One region of the Paenibacillus sp. N119s genome, then DNA from elsewhere that is predicted to be linked to it. Evidence: predicted binding sites of a transcription regulator. Region 1 holds the regulator's gene; each other region holds the start of a gene.
What was found. Region 1 encodes Rex, which represses fermentation and respiration genes when NADH is low (regulators of the CRP and FNR family bind a similar motif). Its sites were predicted from a motif close to TTGTGAAATATTTCACAA; they were not measured.

Region 1 (3,217 bases):
ATACGACTCGATGATGAAACAACCGTATACTGGCTCGAAGCGAGTGGGCAATTCCGTAGTAAGTCATTGCAATTTTATGCGGTGCCCGTCGATGTGAGCCGTCAGTTGAAAGAAATGTTTTTTGACAAAAAAAGAAGTATTATTCTGACATCTGCTACTTTATCGGTAGATAAGTCATTTCAGTACATGACCGAGCAACTCGGCTTGCAGGAGGCTGCGGATCAAGGACGATTAATGACTTCTCAGCTCCCATCCCCTTTTAATTACAGGGATCAGGTGTTGCTGGTCATTCCGCGGGATTTTCCGAGTGTGAAGGGTAGTGTAGGGGATGCACACTTTGTAGAGATGCTCGTTAGCTCTCTAGGGGCGACTGCTCAGGCAACGCGGGGGAGAATGCTTGTTCTGTTTACTTCCTATCGGATGCTCCGGCAAGTGTATGAGCCGCTCAAAGAAGCGCTGGCATCCAGTGATATTACCGTGTTAGGACAAGGTGTGGACAGTGGAAGCCGCAGCAAGCTAACCCGCCGGTTTCAGGAAGCCAAAGCTTCTGTACTGCTGGGAACCAGCAGCTTCTGGGAAGGCGTCGATATTCCAGGGAAGGCACTGACTTGCCTGGCCATCGTTCGCTTGCCGTTTCAACCGCCCAATCACCCGTTACTGGAGGCAAAAAGCGAGTTGCTCCAGCAGCAGAAGAAGAATCCATTCATGAAGCTGTCTGTACCACAGGCAGTGATCCGTTTCAAACAGGGATTTGGTCGGTTGGTACGTACAGCGAGCGACCACGGAGTCGTCATTGTCTACGATACACGTGTGATCGAATCCTATTACGGAAAGCACTTTTTGTACTCGTTGCCGGGACCCAAAATGGAGCATATGCCATCGGAGCAAATGGTGCCACGCATTGCGGAATGGCTCCAATCCGCCCCGGAGACAGAGGCACAACGGACGGACACCTAAGGTCCGTTACAATTAGGGGGAGCAAGTATGAAATCAGATAAAATTTCAGAGGCTGTCGTACGGAGGTTACCCGTATATTTACGCTATCTGAATGCACTGCACAAACGGGAAGTGGCTACGGTCTCTTCTCAAGAGCTGGGGCAGAGGCTGGATTTGAATCCGGCCCAAATCCGTAAAGACCTGGCCTATTTTGGCGATTTTGGCCGGAAGGGTATCGGTTATGATGTTTCTTATCTAATTGAGAAAATACGCCATATCCTGAAAATCGACCAGCAGATTAATGTAGTACTGGTCGGAGCGGGTAATCTGGGTCAAGCCCTCTCAAACTATAACGCATATTTAAAAGACAATATGAAGATTGTGGCAGTGTTTGATGCGTTTCCAGATAAGGTTGGGACCAGAATCAATACACTGGTCGTTCAGCCAATGGATGAACTGGAAGCGACTGTGAAGGAAAAAAATATTCGAATCGGGATTATTACAGTGCCTGAGTTTGAGGCACAGCACGTAGCTGACAGGCTCATTGAGAGTGGAGTTGGGGCGATTCTGAACTTTGCACCTATCATTCTCAAGGCACCGGCTAACGTTCGGATACATGCCACAGATTTTACAACTGATTTGCTTAGCCTCGCATATTATTTGGAGGATGGAAAGGAAGAAGCACAAGATGACAGTGAATAAATGGGTAATTAAAAACGGTTCTTTTGCCGTAAATGGAGCCGAAGCGGGAGTAATTCATGGTTTTATGATTGTGGAGGATAGCCGCATTACTTACATTGGCGAGACTTTGCCTGCTGGTGAGGAAGAGACGGAAGCAATCGACGGTAAGGGGCTATTGTTCTTACCTGGTCTGGTGAATACTCATGGTCATGCGGCGATGTCTCTGCTGCGAGGATATGGAGATGATCTGGCCCTTCAAGTGTGGCTGCAGGAAAAAATGTGGCCTATGGAGGCCAAGTTTACATCTACAGATGTGTACTGGGGAACATCTTTGTCAGTGTTAGAAATGCTAAAGGGTGGAACCACGACTTTCCTGGATATGTACGACCATATGGATGAGGTGGCTCGTGTAGCTGAAGAGTCTGGCATTCGTGCAAGTCTGATGCGTGGAGCAATTGGACTATGCTCAGAAGAAGAACAGCGGATCAAGCTGGCCGAGGCCGTAACTTTTGCGCGCAACTGGCATGGTAAAGCAGACGGCCGTATCACAACCATGATGTCACCGCATGCCCCGTACACATGTCCGCCTGCGTTTATCGAGAAATTCGTACAAGCTGCACATGATCTCGATTTACCATTGCATACGCACATGTCCGAGACGATCGCCGAAGTTGAGCAAAACGTACGTGATTACGGTTTGCGTCCAGTTGCACATTTAGATAAGCTTGGCTTTTTCTCTCGTCCTTCCCTGGTTGCCCACGGCGTTCACTTGAACGACGAAGAAATTGCCTTATTAGCAGAACGAGGTGTAGCGGTCTCCCATAATCCAGGCAGCAACTTGAAGCTGGCAAGCGGCGTAGCAAGAGTGCCTGAACTACTGCGTGCAGGAGTGACCGTTTCTCTTGGAACAGATGGTCCTGCCAGCAATAATAATCTGGATATGTTCGAGGAAATGCGTCTGGCGGCACTTATTCACAAGGGAGTGTCTGGTGACCCTACGGCAGTTCCTGCCAATGAAGCACTGCGTCTGGCAACAGAATATGGCGCAAAGTCAATCGGTTTAAAAGAGGTAGGAGCGCTGGCAGCAGGCAACAAGGCTGACTTTATCGCGTTAGATCTGAATCAGGCTCATTTCTTGCCGCGTACAGATCTTATTTCCCATGCCGTATACTCTGCAAGTGCCAAAGACGTGGCTCATGTATGGGTAGACGGCCGTCAGGTTGTGAAAAATGGCGAATGCCTGACGATGGACGAGGAACGTATCAAACATGAGGCACAAGCCGCCTTTGAAGGGCTGCTGTCGCGCTAATTCAGGTGTCACATCCCCTTAGAGAGGAAGCACAGGTTTGAAAAATAAGAAAAAATGGATAGCGGTCGCCATTTTGGCCGTAATACTGATCCTGGTCAGCATTTTCTGGTATTATTCCTACGTTACTCAAGACCAGGTGGCTGAGAAAAATGCCGCTATCATTAAGGCCAAGCAAGTGGGTGGTCTGGTTAGCACGACTCAGACATGGAAGTCTGTATGGGATCAGATATATTGGGTAGTTGAAGGAAAAAACGCACAGAATGAAAATATAATGGTGTGGGTTCCCTTTCA
Region 2 (3,217 bases), on a different contig from region 1:
TCGTTGTTACCGTAGCAAGGATATTCGCCTTCGATTTCAAAGTCGACAGCAATTCCTTTTTCGTTACGGATTGGTTTAACTTTTGCATATTTAATGGCACTCAAGGAGTCAGTTGCAACTGATAGACCCGCAATACCACAAGCCATGGTACGAAGAATATCACGGTCATGCAACGCCATTTCAATGCGTTCGTAGCTATATTTATCATGCATATAGTGAATAACGTTCAAAGTGTTCATGTACAGTTTTGCCAGCCATTCCATCATAGGTTTGAAACGGCTCAACACTTCTTCGTAGTCCAGCACTTCGCTTGTAATAGCAGGGAACTCAGGTCCTACTTGAACGCCGGATTTTTCATCCTTACCGCCATTAATAGCGTACAACAGAGCTTTTGCCAAGTTGGCACGAGCACCAAAGAATTGCATTTGTTTACCGATTCTCATGGCAGATACACAGCAAGCAATACCATAATCATCGCCATAGATTGGACGCATCAGATCGTCATTTTCATATTGAATGGAGCTAGTTTCAATAGAAACTTTTGCACAATATTTCTTAAAGCCCTCAGGCAACTTTTCTGACCACAGTACAGTCAAGTTAGGTTCTGGAGCAGGCCCTAAGTTGTACAGTGTGTGTAAGAAGCGGAAGCTGTTTTTGGTAACACGAGTTTCTCCAGTGACAGACATACCACCGATGGATTCTGTTACCCAAGTTGGGTCACCACTGAACAGTTCGTTGTAATCAGGTGTACGCAGGAACTTAACAATACGCAGTTTCATAACAAAATGGTCGACCAGTTCCTGAGCTTGTTCTTCGTTCAGTGCACCTTCCTCAAGATCACGTTGTGTATAAATATCAAGGAATGAAGATACACGTCCCAAGGACATTGCTGCACCGTTTTGCTCTTTAATCGCTGCCAGATATCCGAAATATACCCATTGGAAAGCTTCTTTTGCATTGTTAGCTGGTTTGGAGATATCGAAACCATGCTCAGCAGCCATTTGTTTCAATTCATTCAAAGCACGAATTTGTTCGGAAATTTCCTCACGCAGACGAATTACGTCTTCTTCCATGGAGTCAACTTCAAGGCTTTTCAATTGAAGTTTTTTATCTTGGATCAAGAAGTCTGCACCATACAGAGCAACACGACGATAGTCACCGATGATACGACCACGACCGTATGCATCTGGCAGACCAGTAATGATACCAGCTCTACGAGCTGCTCTCATTTCATCTGTATAAGCGTCAAATACACCTTGGTTGTGCGTTTTACGAATATGAGTGAAGATGTCTACAATGCTTTGTGGCACTTCAAAACCATAGGCTTTGCAAGCATCGATCATCATCCGGATTCCACCGAACGGTTGCAAAGAACGTTTGAATGGAGCATCTGTTTGTACACCGACAATTTGTTCTTTGTCCTTGTCCAAGTAGCCTGGTTTATGTGAAATAATGGTGGATGGCGTATTTACGTCTACATCAAGTACACCGCCGTTTGCCAACTCTTTTTTAGTAAGATCAGATACAATTTCCCACAGTGCAGTTGTGTTGGCAGTAGGACCAACCAAAAATTCTTCATTGCCAACATAAGGTGAGATATTGGTTTCAATAAAATCGTTGACGTTAACTTCTCTAGTCCATTTTCCTTTTTTAAAACCTCTCCAGCCAGATTGTTGCTCTTGTAATTCTCTCTCAATCACCGACATGTAAATCCCTCCAAATTGTTTGGTCTTCCGGACTTGTGATTTTTTTCACGTTTAAACTATTTCTTGAGCCCGGCCTTTTCACCGATGCCTTACGCTCAGTGTCGGGACCTTTCTTACACTCTTATTGTAGAATAATGATAGAGTGTAGTATGTGATAAAGATCACATTATGAGTGATTTTTATCACTTTATTTTCCCTAGCTTCACGCGTATATCTATAGCCTAGCCGTTCACCTCCCTTCCCAAACCAAGAGGCTCTCTATATAGAGAGCCTGCATCGGTTTTGTACGGGAAAACGCTCTGTTACAAGCCTCTTCTTACCTATTATATTATTGGTCGAATTACATTATTGGTCGAAGCGTCCGTAGAAGGCGTTGCGGTATACATCAGCCAATTCAGTAACCAGCGGCAGCTTTGGATTCGCAGTTGTACATTGATCCTCAAAAGCACGGTCAGCCAGATAATCTACACGTGATTCAAAATCTTTTGGATCGAAACCAAGTTGTTGGAACGATTCCTCGATACCGAGTGTTTTGTTCAACTTACGAATCGCATCAATCAGGCTGTTAACCCCTTCTTCAGTAGTACGTGCAGGCAGTCCCAGTATGCGTGCAATTTCTGCATAACGCTCATCTGCAACAAAGTGCGAATATTTAGGGAACGAAGCAAATTTTGTCGGTTTTTTCGCATTGTAGCGAATAACGTGTGGCAGCAAGATCGCATTTGTGCGACCGTGAGCCGTATGGTATTGTCCGCCCCACTTGTGTGCAAGACTGTGGTTAATACCCAAGAATGCATTAGCAAACGCCATACCTGCGAGTGTGGAAGCATTATGCATTTTTTCGCGAGCCAACTTGTCGCCGACCAGAGCCGATTGCTCCAGGTACTGGAATACCAGTTGAATGGCTTTAATCGCCAGGCCGTCTGTGTAATCATTAGCCATTACAGACACGTAAGCCTCGATTGCATGTGTCAGAACGTCCATACCAGTATCTGCTACAGCTGTTTTAGGCAGCGAATATACAAATTCAGGGTCAATAATTGCCACATCAGGAGTCAACTCATAGTCAGCCAGTGGGTATTTGGTGTTGCCCAGGTTTTTGTCTGTAATTACTGCGAACGAAGTAACTTCCGAACCTGTACCCGAGGTTGTAGGGATGGCTACAAATTGTGCTTTTTGTCCCAGACGTGGGTACTTGTAAATCCGTTTACGGATATCCATGAATTTTTGTTTCAAGTTATTGAAATCAGTATCTGGATATTCATAGAACAACCACATGCCTTTAGCTGCATCCATTGGCGAACCGCCACCGAGTGCGATGATGCAATCCGGTTGGAAGCGTCTCATCATGTCAGTACCACGTTCTACGGTAACTGTCGATGGATCTGGTTCAACTTCAGAGAACACTTCAATCGCTACTGGTGTTTGACGCTGATGCAAATAATGAATAACGCGATCCACATATCCAAGTTTCACCATCATAGGGTCAGTAATAATGGCTACACGTGTGA
Region 3 (3,217 bases), on a different contig from region 1:
CCTTCCAAATAACGATGGGGAATGCCGTTTTTCTTTTTCGCTTTTAAATCTGCTGCTAAATCGAGAAAATACAACAATTCCTCTTCTGTAAAGTCGATCTCCGCAAGAAAACTTTTTCCTTGTAAGCTTGAAATCGTTTCTCCCATATTTATCCCTACTTTCTCTATGATTTAAATATCTTTTCGAACGATGGGCATACTCATACATCGTGGTCCCCCGCGGCCACGGGATAATTCTGAGCTCAATATTTCGATTACCTCAATACCGTGTTCACGCAATAAAGCATTGGATACATAGTTACGGTCATACGTAACAACTACTCCTGGGGCAATGGCTAATGTATTGGACCCGTCATTCCATTGTTCACGAGCAGAGGCTATTACATCTCCTCCTCCGCAAGGAATAAGAACCAAATCCTTTAAGCCCAAAACCTCTTTTAGAGATTCCATTAAAGAGGTATGATGGGTAATTTTTAGTGTCTTCTCATCTGGACCTTTCTCTAAAACATAAATATTCATATTTCCTTGCGGTCCTTGGATCGCTGGATGAATTGTAAATTTATCATAATCAACCATCGTAAATACGGTATCTAAATGCATAAATGCCCTGCACTTTGGAATCTCAATGGCTAGTATTCTTTTGAATTTTTTTTGACGGCCAAATAGATTTAGGGCTAAACGTTCAATGGCTTTAGCTGAGGTACGGGCTGATACACCAATAGCAATGGTTTCTTCATTTAAAATGAGCTCATCGCCGCCTTCGATTGGAAACTCATAATTGCGGTCCAGCCAAATCGGCACATGATGACTAGTAAATATCGGATGGTGTTTAATGACATACTCTATAAACAATGATTCACGTCTTCGTGCCGTTTCTCTCATTTTATTAATCGTTAATCCATCCCCAATCACTGCTGCAGGGTCGCGGGTAAAATATAGATTGGGCATTGGAACTAAATGAAATGGAGAATGATCTTGCATAAATTCATGCAGTTGCACTTTCTTACTCGTTCCAATTTCATTCTTCCGGACACCACTCATTATTTTTTGAATTAAATCTTCATTGGAGAAGGAAAGTAAATACTCTTTTAAAATTCGATGTGAAACATTTCCCTCCGCCCTTCCTTCTTCTAGCATTTGGTCAACAAATTCTTCTCTCAGTTTTTCATCCACTAATGCCTCTGCCGCAAGTTGTTCCAAATAAAGAACTTCAATTCCTCGATTGCGTAAAGTTTGGGCAAAATAATCATGTTCTTTTTGAATCACCGGCAAATAGGGAATATCGTCAAATAATAACGGCTGTAAATAATCCGGTGTTAAATTTTCCAATTCTTGTCCCGGACGTTTCAATAAAACCGTTTGTAATTCCCCAATCTCCGAAGCAACATGCAATGGATGCTCCATTTGTCGTACCTCCTTTTTTGATTTTTGATGTTTACAAGTGCATCATACATGGTCCATGCTTCCCGTCTCGTGCAAATGCCAACACTTCTATTGTGAAATATTTCACAATTTTACTTTTAGATTCATAAAAACCTGTATTTTTATAAACCCGCTGATTTGCGAAATCTATTCCATATTATGATTGAATTAAGTCTTTCTTCTGAACGCGATGGTGGTTGATAGTGACGTGACACCCTGGCAATCCCGGGAGTTTTAATTATTCTGGGATAATGTTGTGGAAATCCCCTTCACCGCTCTATATAATTCAGTTACAGTTCGTCACACGAGCTAATCTAAAAAATAGGGGTGTTCCACACCTATGCCACAGCATATTTTACTTATTGAAGACGATCTATCTATTGCTGAAATGCTGCTAAAAGCACTCACCAAGGAGGGCTACAATTTAACCACCGCCTATGACGGGGAAGAAGGGCTTATTGCCTTTGAACGTCATACTTACGACCTGATCCTCGTGGATTTGATGATGCCGAAGGTTGACGGTATGGAGGTAATCCGGCAAATTCGTACCCGCAGCGCCGTGCCAATTCTGATTATGTCGGCTAAGGACAGCGATGTGGATAAGGCGCTTGGACTGGGCTTCGGAGCAGATGATTATGTTGCCAAACCGTTTTCGATGCTAGAGATGACGGCACGTATTCAATCCGCAATCCGCAGATCGACTACCTATGCTCGTCTGCAACAGCAGGAGGAACAGCCGCAAGCACAAGTGTTGACCTATGGAGATTTGCGCATTGATTTTGATCATTTTACAGTCACACGCGATGAAAATGAAATTCAGCTAACAGCCAAAGAATCCGATATTCTGAAGCTGTTTGCATCCAATCCGAACCGGGTATTTACGAAAGCTCAACTATACGGATTTATTTGGAAAGACGATTATATGGGGGATGAGAACGTGATTAATGTCCATATTCGTCGTCTGCGTGAGAAAATTGAAGAAGATCCCTCTCACCCTGTCCACATTAAGACACTGTGGGGCATCGGTTACAAATGGGAGAACGGTTGATATGAACATCGAAAACATTTTCGAATGGATTGTCGTCCTTATGATGTCTGGCGTTATCCTATGGCTGTGGCGAGAACGCATCGCCTATAAGCGCAAAATCAAGAATGTTCGAACCCTACTAGAGCGGATCGTGACCGTGAATCATGCGGAAAAGCTGCTATATGTTACAAGTGACGTTGAATTGCAGCGACTTATGACGGAAATCAACCGGTTACTAGATTTAAATTTGAGGGTATCAGCCGATTACAACCGAAGCCAAATCGCTATGCGAAAAATGATTTCGAATATTTCCCACGATCTTAAGACCCCGCTTACCGTTGTGCTTGGATATGCCGAGATGCTGGATGGCGATCCGGATATGCTGCCGGAAGAACGTATAAAGCTGCTATCCAGAATTCATCAAAAGACCAGTGAAGCGATTGAGTTGATCGGAAGCTTTTTTAACTTGGCGAAGCTGGAAGCTAACGATACTGACATTCCACTGACTCGACTAGAAATAGGAGAACTGTGCAGACGCAGCATTTTGGAGTTTTATGATCTGCTGACGGCTCAGGGGTTTACAGTACATATTGATATCCCGGAGCATCCCATACATGCCTTGGGGAACGAAGGAGCCATTGGGCGGGTGCTGAGCAATCTCATTTCGAATGCCATTCGCTACGGTGCAGAAGGTCGAACGCTAGGCCTGAGGCTGTTAGAACAGCAGGATACGGTGCGTATAGAGGTGTGGGATCGCGGAAAAGGCATA

Region 2: the regulator Rex is predicted to act here: its motif matches at 1,740-1,757, upstream of pflB (formate C-acetyltransferase).
Region 3: the regulator Rex is predicted to act here: its motif matches at 1,494-1,511, upstream of arcA (arginine deiminase).

Annotation. Positions count from the first base shown of each region.
Region 1 covers NZ_JCAJRU010000007.1:13,123-16,339, forward strand. The annotation lists gene dinG (ATP-dependent DNA helicase DinG) at 1-957, shown strand, start outside; gene AC5V8P_RS01955 (redox-sensing transcriptional repressor Rex) at 985-1,638, shown strand; gene AC5V8P_RS01960 (amidohydrolase) at 1,625-2,926, shown strand; gene AC5V8P_RS01965 (cell wall elongation regulator TseB-like domain-containing protein) at 2,964-3,217, shown strand, end outside.
Region 2 covers NZ_JCAJRU010000076.1:13,442-16,658, forward strand. The annotation lists gene pflB (formate C-acetyltransferase) at 1-1,706, opposite strand, end outside; gene adhE (bifunctional acetaldehyde-CoA/alcohol dehydrogenase) at 2,052-3,217, opposite strand, start outside.
Region 3 covers NZ_JCAJRU010000002.1:2,698-5,914, reverse strand. The annotation lists gene argF (ornithine carbamoyltransferase) at 1-146, opposite strand, end outside; gene arcA (arginine deiminase) at 171-1,403, opposite strand; gene AC5V8P_RS00545 (response regulator transcription factor) at 1,762-2,469, shown strand; gene AC5V8P_RS00540 (sensor histidine kinase) at 2,471-3,217, shown strand, end outside.